One region of the Colwellia sp. E150_009 genome, then DNA from elsewhere that is predicted to be linked to it. Evidence: predicted binding sites of a transcription regulator. Region 1 holds the regulator's gene; each other region holds the start of a gene.

Region 1 (6,079 bases):
ATAAGTTAAGCCTCGACTTACGGGTACAAAGTTTCGTGAAACGAGTGACTCTCAACACGCAATTTTCTATATCATTGCAACTTTAAGTTGCTTGTTGAATAAGATTAAACATTTCTTGTTGATTTGTGCATTTTCGTACTTGTTTGGCTGTTTTACGATTACTAAACAGCTTGGCTATACTCTGTAATGTATCTAAGTGTTCTTGTGTACTATTTTCAGGCACAAATAAACAGATGAATATATCAACAGGTTTGTTGTCTATTGCGTCAAAATCTATGGCTTGCTGAGTTGTTAAAAATACGGCGATAGCTTTATCTGTATTATTTAATCTACCATGAGGAATTGCAATACCATTGCCAATACCTGTACTACCCATTTTTTCACGGTTGAGTAAACTATCCAGTAGGTCGGTTGGACTAGCGGTTCCTAATTGCTTAGCGGCAAGAAGGCAAATTTGTTCAAGTAGGCGTTTTTTACTTTGTACTGGTACTGCACATTGCGTGCAGTCCAGTGTTAATATGTCTTGTAGTGTCATAATTTTTTATATTATTGCGCTAATGTTGCGATATTTTGCCTTTATATTTAAGCACTTGGCGATCTAATTTATCAATTAAAGTATCTATTGATGTATACATGTCAGTATTGACTGCTGAAGCATGAATTTCATTGCCTTTTAAGTGCACCGTTGCTTCCGCTTTTTGATCTAACTTTTCTACTGTCAGTACCACATGCACATTCGTGATGTGATCAAAATGTCGTTCTAATTTATCAAATTTAGTATTAACGTATTCTCTTAATGATGAAGTTAGGTCTACATGGTGGCCAGTAAGGTTAATTTGCATAAGTTCGATCCTTATTATCTTAATTGAGCTAGTATATAGCTATTATAGTAAACTCTTACGTTGATTTGACGGGGGAATAGACAAAGATTCTCGATATTTGGCTATGGTTCGTCTCGCAACATTAATTCCCTGCTCGGCCAGTAAATCAGCCATTTTACTATCACTTAGCGGCTTAGCAGGTGTTTCCGCTAGAATGAGTTTTTTGATTAAAGAACGGATAGCGGTTGATGAACATTCACCGCCATTTTCTGTGCTAACGTGACTTGAGAAAAAGTATTTTAATTCAAAAATTCCCCTTGGGGTATGCATGTATTTTTGGGTAGTTACCCGTGAAATCGTAGACTCATGCATATCTACTGCTTCTGCTATATCATTCAATACCATGGGACGCATAGCTTCTTCGCCATGCTCAAAAAAGCCTTGTTGGCGTTGAACAATACAATTAGATACTTTTAATAGGGTGTCGTTACGTGATTCTAAGCTTTTAATAAACCATTTAGCTTCTTGTAGGTTGGCGCGAATAAATTGGCCATCACTGCTTGATGACTTGGTAGTTTTTGTCATAGCGGCATATTGTTGATTTACGGATAATTTAGGGGCGGTATCTGGGTTTAATTCTACCACCCAGCGACCATTTTTTTTCTCTACAGACACATCAGGTATTACATATTGATCATCATTTTTTGCAACAACATCACCAGGGCGCGGATTTAAACTTTGAATTAATCGCATCACTTCACGCAACTGATCTTCTTTAAGACGCGTTTTGCGCATGAGTTGTCTATAATCACGGTTACCAAGTAGATCAATATGCTCTTTAATGATTAACTTACTTTCGTTTAAATACGGAGTAGTTGGCTCAAATTGATTTAATTGAATCAGCAAACAATCAGCAATAGAGCGAGCGGCAACGCCGATAGGATCAAAAACATTGATACGCTTTAATACAGCTTCTACTTCGTCAAGTTCCAGTCCCTCTATACCAACACTTTCTAAAATGTCTTCACTTGACACTGTCATATAACCTGCGTCGTCTACCGCTTCAATAATGGCGATAGCGACAGCTCTATCGGTTTCTGAAAACGGGGTTAACTCCATTTGCCATAAAAGGTGATCTTGAATAGAGTCGGTTGTTTCACCTTGATAAGTATAATCTTCACTTGGGCTACTAATTGCGCCTGTATTTGATGTGCCCGCACTGTAACTTTCTTCCCATGTTGTGTCGATATTTAGCTCTTCAGGAATATCATTTTTTTCCATAGCTTCTGTTGTGCTGATTTCATCAATGGTTGCGGATGAATCTTCACTGCCATCAGTGGCAGTCTTTTCAGAAGTTTTTGCTGAAAAGGCTTCTTCAAGATTATCTGAATTATTATTTGAATCATTATCAGCGCTAGTATCGGATGCTTGTTGCTCATTCACTTCAAGAAGAGGATTACTTTCAAGCACTTCTTGAATTTCTTGCTGAAGTTCCAACGTTGATAACTGCAACAGCTTTATCGCTTGTTGCAGTTGTGGCGTCATGGTTAGTTGTTGTCCTATTCGGAGCTGCAGAGTTGGGCGCATCTACGTTTTCTAATTCCTATTAATAATTTTATTTATTTATTTAATTTTCATAATAATAAGCATAGCTTAAGTTTTTATGTCTGTGCTAACTATAGCGTGAATTGCTCACCAAGGTATACATCTCTTACCTTTTGATTTGCAAGAATTTGATTTGAATCACCTTCGGCAATAATTTCTCCGTGGCTAACAATATAAGCATGTTCACATACATCAAGTGTTTCACGCACGTTATGATCGGTAATTAATATACCAATTCCACGATTTTTAAGGTGAATAATAATTTTTTTTATATCGCCAACAGAAATAGGATCAACTCCAGCAAAGGGTTCGTCAAGTAAAATAAATTCAGGCTCTGCAGCTAGGGCTCTAGCAATTTCTACGCGTCTTCTCTCACCACCTGATAAGCTCATACCTAAGTTATCTTTAATATGACTAATATTAAACTCTTCTAACAGGTGTTCTAACTTAGCTTGCCTATCAAGCTCACTAAGGTTCTTCCTTGTTTGTAAAATAGCCATAATGTTATCGGTGACGGTAAGTTTTCTAAAAATAGAGGCTTCTTGTGGTAAATAACCAATGCCACGGCGTGCGCGTTCATGCATAGGGGCAAGTGTAACATCTTGATCATTTAGAATGATTTTACCATCGTCGTTGGGTACTAACCCAACAATCATATAAAAAGAAGTGGTTTTTCCTGCGCCATTAGGGCCTAGCAATCCTACAATTTGACCCGCTTTCACCGTTAAACTAACACTTTTTACTACTCTATTATGTTTATATGACTTCGATAACCCTTGGGCTATTAAGGTTGATTCTTTTGGTGTATTCTCAATACTATTCATTATTACTGTCATTGTTCTTTTTATTTTGCTGAGCTTTAATTTGAGCTGGTTGTAAAACAGTAGTGACGGAATCGTCATTTCTACTTATGGCTTCTAATTTTTCACTTAATGTATTGTAAGTGATTGTTTCACCGGTAACTTTGCTGCCAGCTTGTTTGACTTGTGCATTACCTGAAACAGTAATAATGTGCAGGTCAGGTTGATACTTTATTTCATTGGCTTGTAAGCTAATTAAGCTGCCGTCTTCTAATGCTTGCTGGAAAATAGCGGGATCACCTTTAGCCAGATAAGTATCTGATTTTTCTTTCGTATTACTGTCAATGCCACTATAAACTTGCACAATGTCTGCAACAATTGAAATGGTACCTTGGCTGATATTCACCTCATCCAAATAGCTTGCTATTTTATTTTTTAAATCGGCTGATTGACGTTTAGACTTTATTGTAATTTCTTGCGTGAGATCTTTTTTGGCTGCAAATAGAGGTGCTGATAAGCCGAAAACTAATGAGCCAAGTAATAAACTTTTGCTGAGTTTTTTAATAGTTATCAAGGGACTAACTATTACTTTTTTTATAAATGGTACGTACATGTTCAGTTAATGTCATCTGTTTGGTGTTTAAGTCAATTATCAAGCCAGATCCGTACATGGTGAAATCCTTTCCTTGGACCATGACGGTTTGATCTGAGCTGATAATGTTAGTATTTAAATCGAGTTCTAAATATTTACAATGTATTTCTTGTATCAAACTATTTTTATCTGTTGCGCTTAAGTGTACGCGATGATTTAAAATAACCCTATTGTTTTTATAAAGTGTTGCTTCTTTTGCGCTAATATTCCATGGCAAAGCTTTTTCTTCAGGTAAGGGCGTTGCTGAGTTTCTGTCTTCTAATTCATTATTGTTCAGCTCGTTGGAGTCAATTGATTTTGCCGAATTGTTGTGAGGATATAAAGTGTAATTAGGCAGTTCAAAGTGGGTTACTTCAAGCTTGGCATAGTGCTCCATACGATCTGCAACAATGACATGAGAAAGCTGTCCTGATTTAGTATATATGTCGGTTTTTAGTGCTTCAGCAATAAAATCAGGAGTGAGTTTACTTTCAATGTTTTCATCGGGCACTATTTTTGACTGTCGCCATTCAATAATACCGTAAGCCATCGCACCTAGCACTAAAAATAGAAAAGTTAAAAAAGTAGTGCGTGTCATATACTCGCGCCCGTTGCGTCATTAAGGGTGCCTTGGGCTTGCATTATTAAATCGCATACTTCGCGTACTGCACCGAAACCACCCTGAGTAAATGTGGTGTAATCTGCTTTTGTCGACACAGCAGGGTGTGCGTCAGATACAGAAACTCCCAAACCTACGTACATAATACAAGCTAAATCAGGTATGTCATCACCAATATAAGCTATTTCATCAGACGAAAGCTTAAGCTGCTCTGCCAGATGCTGAAGTGCGGGGAGTTTGTTTTCTTGCCCTTGTACTATGTGTTTTACATTTAAAGCAGTCATGCGATTAGCGACTATGGCAGAACGACGACCTGTGATAATAGCCACTTCTACACCGCTATTGCCAAGTGCTTTGATACCAAAGCCATCTTTGGTATGAAATGCTTTCAGTTCTTCACCGTCGTTACCCAAGTAAATTCGACCGTCAGAAAAAACACCATCAACATCACACACTAATAGTTTTATTTTTTTTGCGCGATCAAATACTTCTTTAGTGACATCACCATAAAGTGTTTTGGTGAGTAGGTTTAAATGAGTGTTTGTGTTCTTATTCACTTAAAGTACTCCTGATCTTAGCAAATCATGCATGTTCATAGCGCCGATAGGTGTATGGTGTTCGTCTACTATGATCAAACCATTGATCTTTTTATCTTCCATAATATTCAGCGCTTGTGCGGCTAGCATATCTGCTTGTGCCACCGTGGGCGATTTGGTCATAACGCTTGTTATTTTATCTTGATGTATGTCGATTTGAAGGTCAAGAATTCTGCGTAAATCACCATCGGTAAATAATCCAATAAGTTGGTTGTTAGCATTGACAACAGCTGTCATTCCTAGGCCTTTTAATGACATTTCAACTAGTGCATCTTTGATTAGCGCATTTTCAGGAACGACAGGTAAACGTTCTCCTTGATGCATGATGTCACTCAAACGCAACAATAGACGTTTTCCTAAACTTCCACCTGGATGTGATAAAGCAAAATCATCGGCGGTAAAGCCGCGTGCATTTAATAGGGCAACGGCGATAGCGTCTCCCATTACCAAGGTTGCTGTTGTACTTGATGTGGGTGCTAATCCTAAAGGACAAGCTTCTGTTGTAATGTTAATACAAACATGTGTGTCAGCTAATTTTGCTAAGGTAGAGCTGGTATTTCCTGTCATGGAAATTAGCTTTGCCCCAATACGTTTTATTACAGGAATAATCGCTAATACTTCGCCTGTTTCACCTGAATTGGAGATGGTTAGCACCACGTCATCTTTTGTGATCATACCTAAATCGCCATGGCTTGCTTCGCCAGGATGAACAAAAAAGGCTGGGGTGCCTGTACTGGCTAATGTTGCAGCAATTTTACCACCAATATGACCAGATTTTCCCATACCAATAACAATAACACGCCCTTGACAGTGGTACATTATTTGACAAGCTTTTTCAAAATTATCATCAATGTACTGCAATAATTCTGCAATGGCTTGTTGTTCAATGTTTATTACGTTTTTAGCAATTTCTTTAAAATTCTTCATGGTGTTACTTAAATTACTTTTGTTGATTGAGCTAATTGATAGTCGTTTGACTGAAAAGCAACACTTGATACGCAAAAAAA
Region 2 (6,079 bases), on a different contig from region 1:
CAGAGTTAATACTTTCAATATAGTAATATCGGGCAACGGCTTGAATTGCTTCACCTAAATAATCTTTACGGGTAAAGCATAGTGCTAAATCGACGTGTTGATTAACGCTAACTAAGTTGCATGATTTTTCACGGGTCATTTGTGTTATATGGTGATTATATCGCATAATTAATGTTTCTTTATTATGCGAGTAAAAAAACTCTTGTAGCTTACGTTCATCGGCGGGCGATAATGGACGTAAGGTATAGTCAATATTAGCAAACGTGAATTTTTTCAGCTCTACATCACCTAATTCGGGTACTGAACTGGGTGAACTTTCTTGATACTCGGGCACCCAATAATGTTTACGTACATCAGCAAGTAATTGATCCCTAAATTTAGGGTGAGCAATGCGTATAAGTTCTAAAGCACGTTCCCTAATACTTTTGCCTTGTAATGATGCTATACCAAATTCAGTTACTACATAAGATACATGACCTCGTGACGTTACCACGCCGCCCCCTTCAGTAATATGAGCGACAATACGAGATATTTTTCCATCTCTGGTGGTTGAAGGCAGTGCTATAATGGGTTTTCCACCTTTACTAAGCGAAGAGCCGCGAACAAAATCTACTTGCCCGCCAATACCACTATAAAATTGGTATCCAATAGAGTCAGAAACAACCTGGCCTGTTAAATCGACCTCAATAGCACTATTAATGGAAACCATATTGTCATTTCGCGCAATATTAACAGGTGAGTTAACATGTTCAGAGGGGTAGAACTCAATATGAGGGTTACCATCAACAAAGTCATATACTTTCTGGCTACCCACACAATAGGTAACGACTGCTTTACCTTTATGAAAGGTTTTTTTGCGGTTGTTAATAGCACCTTTTAACATTAAATCAATAATCCCATCTGAGATCATTTCACTGTGAATACCTAAATCTTTATGGTTCGCTAAATAACGTAAAACTGCTTCTGGAATTTTTCCTATACCAATTTGTAATGTTGCACCATTCTCAATTAACATCGCCGCATATTGGCCAATTTGCTCTGTACGACGGTCGAACTCTGGTGGAATAATTTGGGGTAGATCTTGTGCAACATTGATCCAAGCATGAATTTGGTTTAAATGCACAAAACTATGGCCATTAGTACGTGGCATTTTAGGATTAATTTGAGCAATAACATATTTTGCTGCTTTTACTGCTGACGAAACAATATCTACACTGACGCCTAAAGAACAATATCCGTATTCATCTGGAGGACTAACCATAATTAGCGCTGCATCAAGGGGTAAACTATTTTCATTAAATAAACGAGGAATATCTGAAATAAAGCATGGGGTATAATCGCCACGCCCTTCGGCAATGGCTTCTCTAATGTTCTTTCCACCAATGAATAAACTATTCACTTTGAACAGGTCTTTATGCTCAGCTTTTGCCCACACATTTTCTGATAAGGTTAAAATGTGTACGGTTTCAATGTCGTGTAATTGCTTTGAGTTGGCAATTAAATCATCAATTAAGGCGTTGGGTACCGCCGCTCCTGAGCCAATAAAGATACGATTGCCTGACTTTAGAAAATCTTCCCAATTGATGCTATTATGTTCTTCATAGTTTGTTAACATGAAAATTCCTATTTGAGTACCAATTGTCATAATATATAGTGCAATATTGTTGAACTAGTTATACAAAGACAATCTTATTAAAACACGTAAAATAACGGTAAGCTATTAGCTATAAGTATGATTGAGTACGATAGATTTTTATTGATCATCATCAACACAAAGTTTGTTAACATTACTTTTTAACAATGTGCTCAGGTTATTATAGTCGTTTGATTTAATTCTCGCAGAGTGTGCAAGCAAACAATTCATTTGTTATTCATTTTATATCAAGGTTTTTTATCAGACTTCGATTTTCATTTCTAGGAAGAATTCGTGCCAACCAACAAAATATTTATCATTGGTTTACCAAGAACTGCCACCACAAGTGTTTGTTTAGCAATGTTAAGCTTAGGGTTTAAAACAGCCCATAATGCCTATACAAAAAATGCTTTTACTGAAGCAGAAGTAATTGCTGATACGCCAGTTTTTTGTGATTATCAGTCTCTTGACCAACATTTCCCTAACAGTAAATTTATTTATTTGTCGCGTGCTAAAGAAGGGTGGTTGCCTTCAATTAAACAGTTGTTATATCGCATGATAACTAATTTACAACGCAGTGATGGTGGCTTTAACCCTCATTTGAAACGTTGTTATAATGAAATATTTTCACCACTAACACCTGAAAATATTGCTCAAGATAATTTCCTTTTTCAATGTTATCAGCGTCATCAACAAAGCGTTTATGCCTATTTTAAAGATAGATCGAATGACTTTTTAGCCATAGATGTCAGTGATGCTTCAAGCTACCAACAATTATTAAGTTTTTTAGGTATTTCAACCTTGGCAGGTAATGAAGGTGGTTTTGAAAAAATTAACATTGGTGGCAAAGTGAAAGCTTGGCAAGATATCAACAATGTTTTGAAAATTGAATCAACGAACAAAGGGCGTATTGATAAGGTTCTTTATTAATGTTCGCCTGACCTGTAAAATCTTTTTTATTTAACCAACACCCAAAGACTTTTATGTTTGAATTAAAATTTAACACCACGCAAGCATGGACCGATGCTGTAATGGCTGATTTTCCCCGTTTTTTGCAAGACCATGCCGCAGCAGAGAAAAAAGCGTCGGGCATGGCGATGGCAATGCTGTCTCACTATCCGGATAAAGCTAAATTAGTACGGACAATGACGGATTTAGCCATAGAAGAGCTTATTCATTTTAAACAAGTATTAAAGTTACTTGTCGCGCGTGATATTACCTTAGGACAAGACAAGAAAGATCCATACATTAACCAAATCAGACAACTTTTTCGAAACGGCACTAGTTATTTTTTAATGGATAGGTTGTTAGTCGCAGCAGTAATTGAAGCCCGAGGTTATGAAAAATTTTGGTTAGTGTCACAAGCACTGCCAGAAGGCAAAGATAAAGATCTCTATGTTGCCATTGCTAAGTCTGAAGAAAAACACAAAAACTTGTTTGTTGAGTTAGCCTATGAATATTTTGACAAAGCAGAAGTGGATCAGCGCTTAGAAGAAATTTTAATCGCAGAAGCGGCAATATGCGAGAGCTTACCTATTCAAGCAGTGCTTCATTAATACAATTAAGTTTATCATTTACTATGAAAACACGTTTTGACAGCATTACACCAACGTTAGTCAGCCAACGAAAGTCGGTGCATGAACTGTGTCGACAATTTACACGTAGTCCTAGTAAGGGGAATTTAAAACGTTTAAAAGCTTTGTTTTACTCTTGTGGAGAAGATGTTTTTATCGAATATGGTTTTCATATGGATTACGGAGACAGTATAAGTATTGGCGATAGAAGTTTCATCAATGCCAATTGCACCATAGTTGATGGAGCTAAAGCAGCACAAAGTGAAATTCATATTGGCAGTGACTGTTTGATTGGCCCTAATGTGCAATTACTTGCAGTGTCGCACGATATGAAACCTCACGATCGCTTGATGAAACATAACTATGTTGAAAATATTATTATTGGTGATAATGTCTGGTTAGGCGGCTCTGTTATTGTGCTTGCAGGTGTTACTATTGGAAACAATAGTGTAGTGGGCGCGGGTAGCGTTGTTACTAAATCTATAGCTGAAAATAGTTTTTATGCTGGTAATCCGGCAATTAAAATTCGTGATTTATCAGTTTAAAAATAAACTAACTATTAGTGTATTTTACTAACTTCTCGTTTAATTTATGCTAAAAAATGTTGTATGTTTTTTATCTGTTTGTATTTTAAGGATTAATTGTTGGCTTAGCATTTGCTTGCTTAATAGCTTATAAAATATAAGTATAAACAAGGAAATAAAATGTCAGTTATTTTAGAAGATAGACCAATTGAAAGTGTCCGCAGTGAAATTATTGATCAACTGGTGATGAATTACAGTCATGGTGAGTTATCTTACGAAGCATTTGAGCGCCGTTTAGATCAAGCGATGGAATTGCAATGTCATCAATCATTAGTTGAGCTAGCAAAAGATTTACCATTAACGGTAGATAAAGCGTTTGTAGAAAGCAAAAAACAAGATTTAGCACCTAACATTGTTTCAGGGGATACTGAAGATGTTGAATATATGATCAATGTTTTTAGTGGTAATACCCGCAGTGGTGCTTGGACAGTGCCAAAAGAAATTCGCTCTTTTAGCTTATTTAGTGGTTGTGATATCGATTTAACAGACGCAAAATTTACCCAAACTGAACTGCGCATTAAAGTGTTTTCCCTCTTTAGTGGCAGCAATATTTACATTCCTGAAAACGTTAATGTTGTCTCAAAAGCATTTTGTATTTTTGGCGGCATTGATTACCAAACCGCGACTCAAGTTAATCCTCATATTGTAACCCCAACTATTACAGTTGAAGGGCTTTGTATTTTTAGTGGTATTGATATAAAAGTAAAACGTACGATTAAAGAAAGGTTTGTAGAGATGGCAGATAGTTTGAAAAAATTGTTTTCGTAACTACCTGCTTTGTTACCTTTACAGTTACCACTTTATGCCTTTTTATTGTAACTCCCAAACTAGCCAAGTAGGGAGTTGATGCGTTTTAGCTAAGCCCAGAGCTTTTTCTTGATGCATTTGTGCTTTGGCTTTATTCTCTATACCTGCATAGCTTAAGCTCATTTGTCGATGCCATAAAGGATTTTCAGCTGACGTTTTTTCAATGGTTAACAGCAATTTTTGTGCACGTTCCGGTTGTTTTTTAATATTAAAACCTTTTGCTAATTGTATGGTCACTTCGGTGTGTGATTCTGGAAAGCGTCTTGATATTTCTTTAAGAAAATCGTCGATATCAGCAGATTGTTTTGACCAAAACATATACTTAGCAAGTTGATACGCCTGTAGCCATTCAATTTGAAAACCAGCCCACGAAGCTTTCTTTTTCTCAAACTCATCTAATACCTGATGATAATTTTCAAATTTCATCATCTCTTGGGGATCAAAATAAAAGTTTGGTGCTAAAAAGGTAAGGGCGTCATACAGAGCAGGCATGGCAGTGCTAAAATGGGTTTCTTCAGGGTAAGTTTTAAATTGCCAATTCCAATCTTTCTTTGCGTTGGTTTTTTCTTTTAGTGCATCAACGAGTGTTCTCACACCCATTCCTTCCTCATTAGCAACGGAAAGAAACAATGTCGGTGGTGTATTTTTCAATGTTGAAATGTACGTAGGTAATTTTTTTGCTAATGACTCATTATCAAACCAAGCACTTGGACTCATGGCGAGAAAAGCATTAAAGGTGGTATTTTCTTGCATCATGGCATAGGTCGTAAATAGCCCACCTAATGAGTAACCCGCCAATGCTTGCTGAGCAGTGGTGCGATAATTTTTCTTTATCAAAGGTACTAATTCTTGCTCTAAATATCGATTAAACAAAGAAGCACCACCGTATTCAGGGTTGTTTTCAAAGGCCCAAGTAGTGTGGTAAATATAGTCTTGTTGCCCTTGGTTAGCCACGCCAATAACTATCATTGGCGGAATTTTCCCCATTCTACTTAAATTAGTGACTAATGCTGAAGTATGTTGAAATTGAAAATCACCATCGATCACATAAAGGGTCGGGTAATGACGATTATTGCTGTAATAACGCTCAGGTAAGGACACCATATAGCGCCTGTTTTGATCCAATACTTTTGACTGATGTTCAAACATATAGCCGCTATTTATAGGTGTTTTTTGGGTTTCAGCGAATGAGATTTTACTGAGTAAAATCAAAGTTATTATAATTATTTTTTTTAACATAAAAGTTCCATTTGAAGTGTTTATTAATGTAATACCCGTTTTAATTTAACAAGTTAGCTAGAGCAAAAATGCATAAGTCGCTATAATTAAATCCTAACATTTTTATTCTTTGTAAATAAGGTTTTATATGCGCTTTCTTTCTCGTCGATTAGTTATGCCAAATGATTTAAATTATGCCAATTCATTATTTGGTGGCCGTGCACTTGAATGGATAGATGAAGAAGCTGCCATTTTTGCCATTT
Region 3 (6,079 bases), on a different contig from region 1:
TATAATACGTACATCAACTTGTACAGGCGAATGCCCACCCACACGGTAAAATTGCCCGTCTGATAACACACGTAATAATCGTGTTTGAATTTCTAACGGCATATCGCCAATTTCATCTAAAAATAAAGTGCCACCGTGGGCCTGTTCAAACCGGCCTTGGCGTACCGAGTTTGCGCCAGTAAAGGCACCTTTTTCATGACCAAATAATTCTGACTCTATTAAGTCTTTTGGTATCGCTGCCATATTTAATGGAATAAAAGGTGATTTCGATCGCGGACTATGTGAATGTAAGGCGTGAGCAACTAATTCTTTACCTGTACCAGACTCACCGTTAATTAAAACGCTTATACTTGAACGAGATAGACGCCCAATTGCCCGAAAAACTTCCTGCATTGCTGGAGCTTCACCGATTAATCCTGAAGCAAGGGGGGCCGTTTCTTTCTGTTGTTTTTTTGCATTTTGTTCCCGGGCGTGAGTCAAAGCACGTTTTGTTAGAGTGACCGCTTCATCCACGTCAAAAGGTTTTGGTAGGTACTCAAACGCACCACCTTGGTAAGCATTAACAGCACTGTCTAAATCAGAGTGTGCGGTCATAATAATTACGGGGATATCTGGGTGATTTTGGCTTATTGCATTAAGTAAACTCATGCCATCAATTTCGGGCATTCGAATGTCAGATATAATAACTTCGGGTTGATCATGATCAAGTGCAATTAATAAGTTATTTGCACTTTCAAATGACGCGCTTGTAATGTTTGCTTTAGTGAAGGCTTTTTCTAAAACCCATCTAATCGAACTGTCGTCATCAACTATCCATACTTGTTCAGTGATCATTATGCTTTCTCTCGGGTTAACGTTATGCCCATATATCGGGGACTATGTTTTATTCTGTTAGATTATGTTAAAGGCAGTAGTATTATAAATTCCGTATGTCCAGGACGGCTATGACAAGCCAATTTACCGTTGTGCTGGTTGACGAGTGTTTGTGCAATAGACAAACCTAAGCCTGTACCATTCGAACGCCCTGACACCATAGGGTAAAATAACGTATCTTGGATTTCAGGAGGTATACCAGGGCCGTCATCAATAATGCTAATTTTTATTGCGAGTTTTACTTGCTTACCATTGATGGTTTTGTTACTAGCAATGCGTGTTTTTAATGTGATCGTGCTATTAGCTGGAATGGCTTGTATGGCATTATTTACTATATTGAGTACGGCTTGTTGTATCTTTTCTTGGTCGCACTCTATTGCTGGAATTGATGGGTCGTAATCCCGCTTTAATTTTATCGTTTTTTCATTTGAAAAATTAACCACCTGACAAACTTTTTCTAATACTGAATGTATATTGTGGCTTTCAATTTGAGGTAATTGATTTGGCCCTAGTAACCTATCTACTAAATTTGTTAATCTGTCGGCTTGTTCAATAATCATCTCTGTGTATTCTTGCTGCTCTTTATCAAGTTCTTTATTTAATAGCTGGGCAGCCCCACGAAGTCCTCCAAGGGGGTTTTTTATTTCATGGGCTAAGCCTTTAATTAAATCTCGGGCGGCAATCCATTGTTGATGCTGAAATACTTCTAAACTAATTTGTTTTTGCTGATCGATTTGTTTAAATTCAATCAGTACATGTGGTAGATGATTAAATTCTACTGCAGAAGCAGTTACCTCAGCGGTAAATCGATGATTTTCACCAAGCTCTATTTCAATCTCACTGTCAGTAAGCTCTTGACCTGTTTTAAGTAGCAGTTCTAAGCGAGTGCGCGTTAATGAAGTATTGGTAAAAATCAAATCATAAGGGCACCCATATAATTTATTTAAACTTTTAATTAATAATGCTTCTGCGGCAGGATTTACGTAACAAATTGTTAAGTTTTGATCAAGTATAAGCACAGCCGTGACTAGTTGATTAGCCAGTGTTTGCTGGTAACCAATTTTAAGTTGTTGGATTTTTTTTCTTGTGTGCAACATAAAGCCTCATATTTACACTAACGATGCACTAATATGGTGCGGTCAGTTTAGTATATTCTAGAAAGGTTTTATTTGCAGTGCTCGATGCTGCAGTTTAGTGCTAATCTTTACTAATTTACAGAAGCTCTGTGCATATAAAACGTTATTGGCTTAGATGATGCAATTATCTTGCCTTGTTCGTTAAATATTTTCATTTTTATTTGGTGTTCGCCACGGTCTACATTGCGAAGCGAGAAGCGTGTGTCGCTTTGCGGTTGTTGATAAGGTTTATCATCTAAGATGAGCTGAATTTTTAAACCGCGTTTAAAAATTGGCGTAATGATGCCACTGACAAAAACAGACCCTGTATTATCTCTAATAGTGGCGTTGTCTTGCGGATGGCTGATAGTTACTTGATAATCTTCAGTAATTTTCTTTGGCTTTATATCAAGAACTTGTGTTTCTAAAGTTGTTGATGACTTTATTACATTACCTTTTCTGGTTTTTACTTCTTCAGCACCCGGTCTAGGGGTATCAGAATATACTAATTCGCCATTTTCATTACGCCACACATAGATTTTTGCTGTACTCGCGTTGACAGGAATTGAGAGCGATAAGGTTAGCAATATTAGTAAAATAAATTTAGTCATAATCAATTAAGTATATCCAGTACTTTCAGATATATCCAAATTCTCTACAAAATGTGAACATAGATATCTACAATCTATACAAAAAAGTTCCTATTTACCACAGAAAAGTAACTTTCTTCTATTTTTATATTTGGGCATAAAAAAACTCACCGAAGTGAGTTTTTTTAAAGAGGCTGTTTTATTATACGCTATAGTATAATTCAAACTCTACAGGGTGTGTTGTCATGTTAACACGTTGTGACTCTTCACGTTTGAGTGCTATGTATGCATCAATCATGTCTTTATCCATAACACCGCCCTCGATTAAAAACTCATAATCTGCTTCTAAACTGTCAAGGGCATCATCCAAAGAGGTTGCTACTTGTGGGATAGCTGCTGCTTCTTCTGCTGGCAGGTCATATAAATCTTTATCCATTGCATCGCCAGGATGTATCTTGTTTTTAATACCATCAAGGCCAGCCATTAATAATGCTGAAAAAGCTAAATAGGGGTTTGCCGCTGGATCAGGGAAACGGGCTTCAATACGCATTGCTTTTGGTGATGGCACAATTGGGATACGAATAGATGCAGAACGGTTACGTGCTGAATAAGCAAGCATTACAGGTGCTTCAAAGTGAGGAACCAAACGCTTATAAGAGTTAGTTGATGGGTTAGTGAACGCATTTAATGCTTTAGCGTGTTTAATAATACCACCAATATAATAAAGCGCCATTTCAGATAAACCGCCGTATTTATCACCAGCAAATAAGTTAACGCCATCTTTAGCAAGTGATTGATGAACATGCATACCTGAGCCATTGTCACCTACTAATGGTTTAGGCATGAAAGTAGCCGTTTTACCGTAAGCGTGAGCTACGTTATGTACAACATATTTATAAGTTTGTACTTCATCAGCCTTCAATACCATCGTATTAAAACGACAAGCAATTTCGTTTTGACCTGCTGTTGCTACTTCATGGTGATGAGCTTCAACCACTAGGCCCATATCTTCCATTACTAAACACATGGCTGAGCGAATATCTTGTGATGAATCAACAGGAGAAGTAGGGAAATAACCACCTTTTACGCCAGGACGGTGACCCATATTGCCTTCTTCATATTCAGTACCTGAATTCCATGCAGCTTCTTTATCATCAATTTTATAGAATGAACCGCTCATATCGGTGCTAAAACGAACATCATCAAACAAGAAAAACTCTGGTTCTGGACCAATTAACACGGTGTCAGCAAGACCTGTACCACGCATATACTCTTCAGCACGTTTTGCTACTGAACGAGGATCACGGCTGTAACCTTGCATTGTGCTTGGTTCTAAAATGTCACAACGAATAATTAATGTAGATGCTTCAGAGAAAGGGTCTAATACAGCAGAGTCAGCTACAGGCATCATAACCATGTCAGATTCATTGATACCCTTCCAACCTTGGATAGACGAGCCATCAAACATTTTGCCATCTTCGAAGAAATCTTCATCAACTTGATGATGAGGAATAGAAACGTGTTGCTCTTTACCTTTTGAGTCGGTAAAACGAAGGTCAATAAATTTGACGTCGTGCTCTTTTATTAAATCAAATACTGCTTGTGACATTTTTAGTCTCTCCAGTGAGGTTAGTTTTATTTCTTTTGGTATACACCAATTCTTGTTTTTATATTAAGCTATTATTATGCCAATAATTTAATCTTTTATAAACAATGATTTAGTTAATGTGTAAAAACATTGAAGCACCATGTTGGTGCGGCAACTGATCTTTTTGGTGCATATCGCATTGAACGATAATAATCTGCAAATAACTATATAGTATTTAAATATTTTTGTTGTATTTAATTTACCTTTTTGTGGATATTGCTTCGTTGTTGATTAAGTAATTTATGAATAATTTGATCAAATGTAGTTTGAATACAAAATTAGCTTTGGATAATTAATATCTTTTAAAACGAATCTACTGTATAATGCGCGCCCACTTATAGCCATAGTTATTTATGCACAGCTTCTAGTTAGTTGCGATATAAATAATAGTAACAGCGAGTAAACGCCTGTGTTAGATAAATTACGTAACGTTGCCATCATTGCCCACGTTGACCATGGAAAAACCACCCTTGTAGATAAATTACTTGAGCAGTCGGGTACCTTAGATGCGCGTGTTGGTCATGACGAACGTGTTATGGATTCAAATGATATTGAAAAAGAACGTGGAATCACAATTTTAGCGAAAAATACCGCTGTTAACTGGAATGACTACCGTATCAATATTGTTGACACTCCTGGCCATGCTGATTTCGGTGGTGAAGTAGAGCGTGTAATGTCTATGGTTGATAGTGTATTACTTATTGTTGATGCTCAAGAAGGCCCTATGCCACAAACACGCTTTGTTACGCAAAAAGCGTTTGCGCAAGGTTTGAAGCCAATTCTTGTTATCAATAAAGTTGATAAACCTGGTTCGCGTCCTGATTGGGTTATGGATCAAGTTTTTGAATTATTTGATAAATTAGGAGCAACTGATGAGCAACTTGATTTTAAAGTTGTTTATGCTTCAGCTATTAATGGTTGGGCTTCGCTTGAAGAAGGTGAAGTTGGTTCTGATATGACGCCTTTATTTAATACAATTATTAATGAAGTGCCTTCACCAAATGCTGATCCCGATGGTTCATTTCAAATGCAAATTTCGCAACTTGATTATAGTTCATACCTAGGTGTAATCGGTGTAGGACGTATTACTCGCGGAAGTGTAAAACCAAACCAACAAGTTACAGTGAAATGTGCATCAGGTAATCTTCATAATGGTAAAGTCGGTAAAGTTTTCGGCTATTTAGGACTTGATCGTCATGAAACTCAAATTGCTGAGGCTGGTGATATTATTGCTATTACAGGTTTAGGTGAATTAAAAATTTCTGATACGATTTGTTGTCCTAATGAAGTTGAAAGTTTACCAGCGTTGTCAATTGATGAACCGACTATTAATATGACTTTTCAAGTTAATACCTCACCATTTTGTGGTAAAGAAGGTAAGTTTGTAACGTCACGTAATATTAAAGACCGTTTAGAAAAAGAATTAGTTCATAATGTGGCATTACGTGTTGAACAATTAGATGACCCTGATAAATTTAAAGTTTCAGGTCGTGGTGAACTTCACCTTGGTATATTAATTGAAAATATGCGCCGTGAAGGTTATGAATTGGCTGTATCTCGTCCAGAAGTGATTGAACGTCAAATTGATGGTGTATTACAAGAACCTTATGAAACAGTAACGATTGATGTTGAAGAGCAACATCAAGGTACTATCATGGAAAAAATGGGTATTCGTAAAGCCGAATTAACTGATATGGCACCAGACGGAACAGGACGAATCCGCATGGATTTCATCATGCCAAGTCGTGGTTTAATTGGTTTCCAAACTGAATTTATGACTATTACTTCGGGTTCAGGTTTGATTTACCACACATTTTTTGAATATGGTCCTCATAAAGGTGGCGATATTGGTC

Evidence for each region. Region 1 encodes sigma-54, which starts transcription at its own class of promoters, with help from an activator protein. Its sites were predicted from a motif close to GTTGGCACGNNNNTNGNNT; they were not measured.
Region 2: ACE1OF_RS09265 (DUF1707 and DUF2154 domain-containing protein) is a predicted target of sigma-54. The motif match lies at 3,851-3,869, and genes of this name have one in related genera.
Region 3: glnA (glutamate--ammonia ligase) is a predicted target of sigma-54. The motif match lies at 4,253-4,271, and genes of this name have one in related genera.

What each region holds. Positions count from the first base shown of each region.
Region 1 covers NZ_JBHFOM010000001.1:128,472-134,550, forward strand. Annotated here, with positions in the region: gene rapZ (RNase adapter RapZ) at 1-2, opposite strand, end outside; gene ptsN (PTS IIA-like nitrogen regulatory protein PtsN) at 83-535, opposite strand; gene hpf (ribosome hibernation promoting factor) at 555-842, opposite strand; gene ACE1OF_RS00610 (RNA polymerase factor sigma-54) at 885-2,408, opposite strand; gene lptB (LPS export ABC transporter ATP-binding protein) at 2,498-3,250, opposite strand; gene lptA (lipopolysaccharide transport periplasmic protein LptA) at 3,243-3,800, opposite strand; gene lptC (LPS export ABC transporter periplasmic protein LptC) at 3,805-4,455, opposite strand; gene kdsC (3-deoxy-manno-octulosonate-8-phosphatase KdsC) at 4,452-5,033, opposite strand; gene ACE1OF_RS00635 (KpsF/GutQ family sugar-phosphate isomerase) at 5,034-5,999, opposite strand; gene ACE1OF_RS00640 (calcium/sodium antiporter) at 6,031-6,079, opposite strand, start outside.
Region 2 covers NZ_JBHFOM010000016.1:45,826-51,904, forward strand. Annotated here, with positions in the region: gene ACE1OF_RS09245 (GNAT family N-acetyltransferase) at 1-1,615, opposite strand, end outside; gene ACE1OF_RS09250 (sulfotransferase) at 1,928-2,563, shown strand; gene ACE1OF_RS09255 (tRNA-(ms[2]io[6]A)-hydroxylase) at 2,617-3,189, shown strand; gene ACE1OF_RS09260 (sugar O-acetyltransferase) at 3,213-3,752, shown strand; gene ACE1OF_RS09265 (DUF1707 and DUF2154 domain-containing protein) at 3,912-4,559, shown strand; gene ACE1OF_RS09270 (alpha/beta hydrolase) at 4,602-5,837, opposite strand; gene ACE1OF_RS09275 (acyl-CoA thioesterase) at 5,965-6,079, shown strand, end outside.
Region 3 covers NZ_JBHFOM010000020.1:3,502-9,580, forward strand. Annotated here, with positions in the region: gene glnG (nitrogen regulation protein NR(I)) at 1-834, opposite strand, end outside; gene glnL (nitrogen regulation protein NR(II)) at 897-1,970, opposite strand; gene ACE1OF_RS10475 (DUF4124 domain-containing protein) at 2,081-2,599, opposite strand; gene glnA (glutamate--ammonia ligase) at 2,781-4,187, opposite strand; gene typA (translational GTPase TypA) at 4,636-6,079, shown strand, end outside.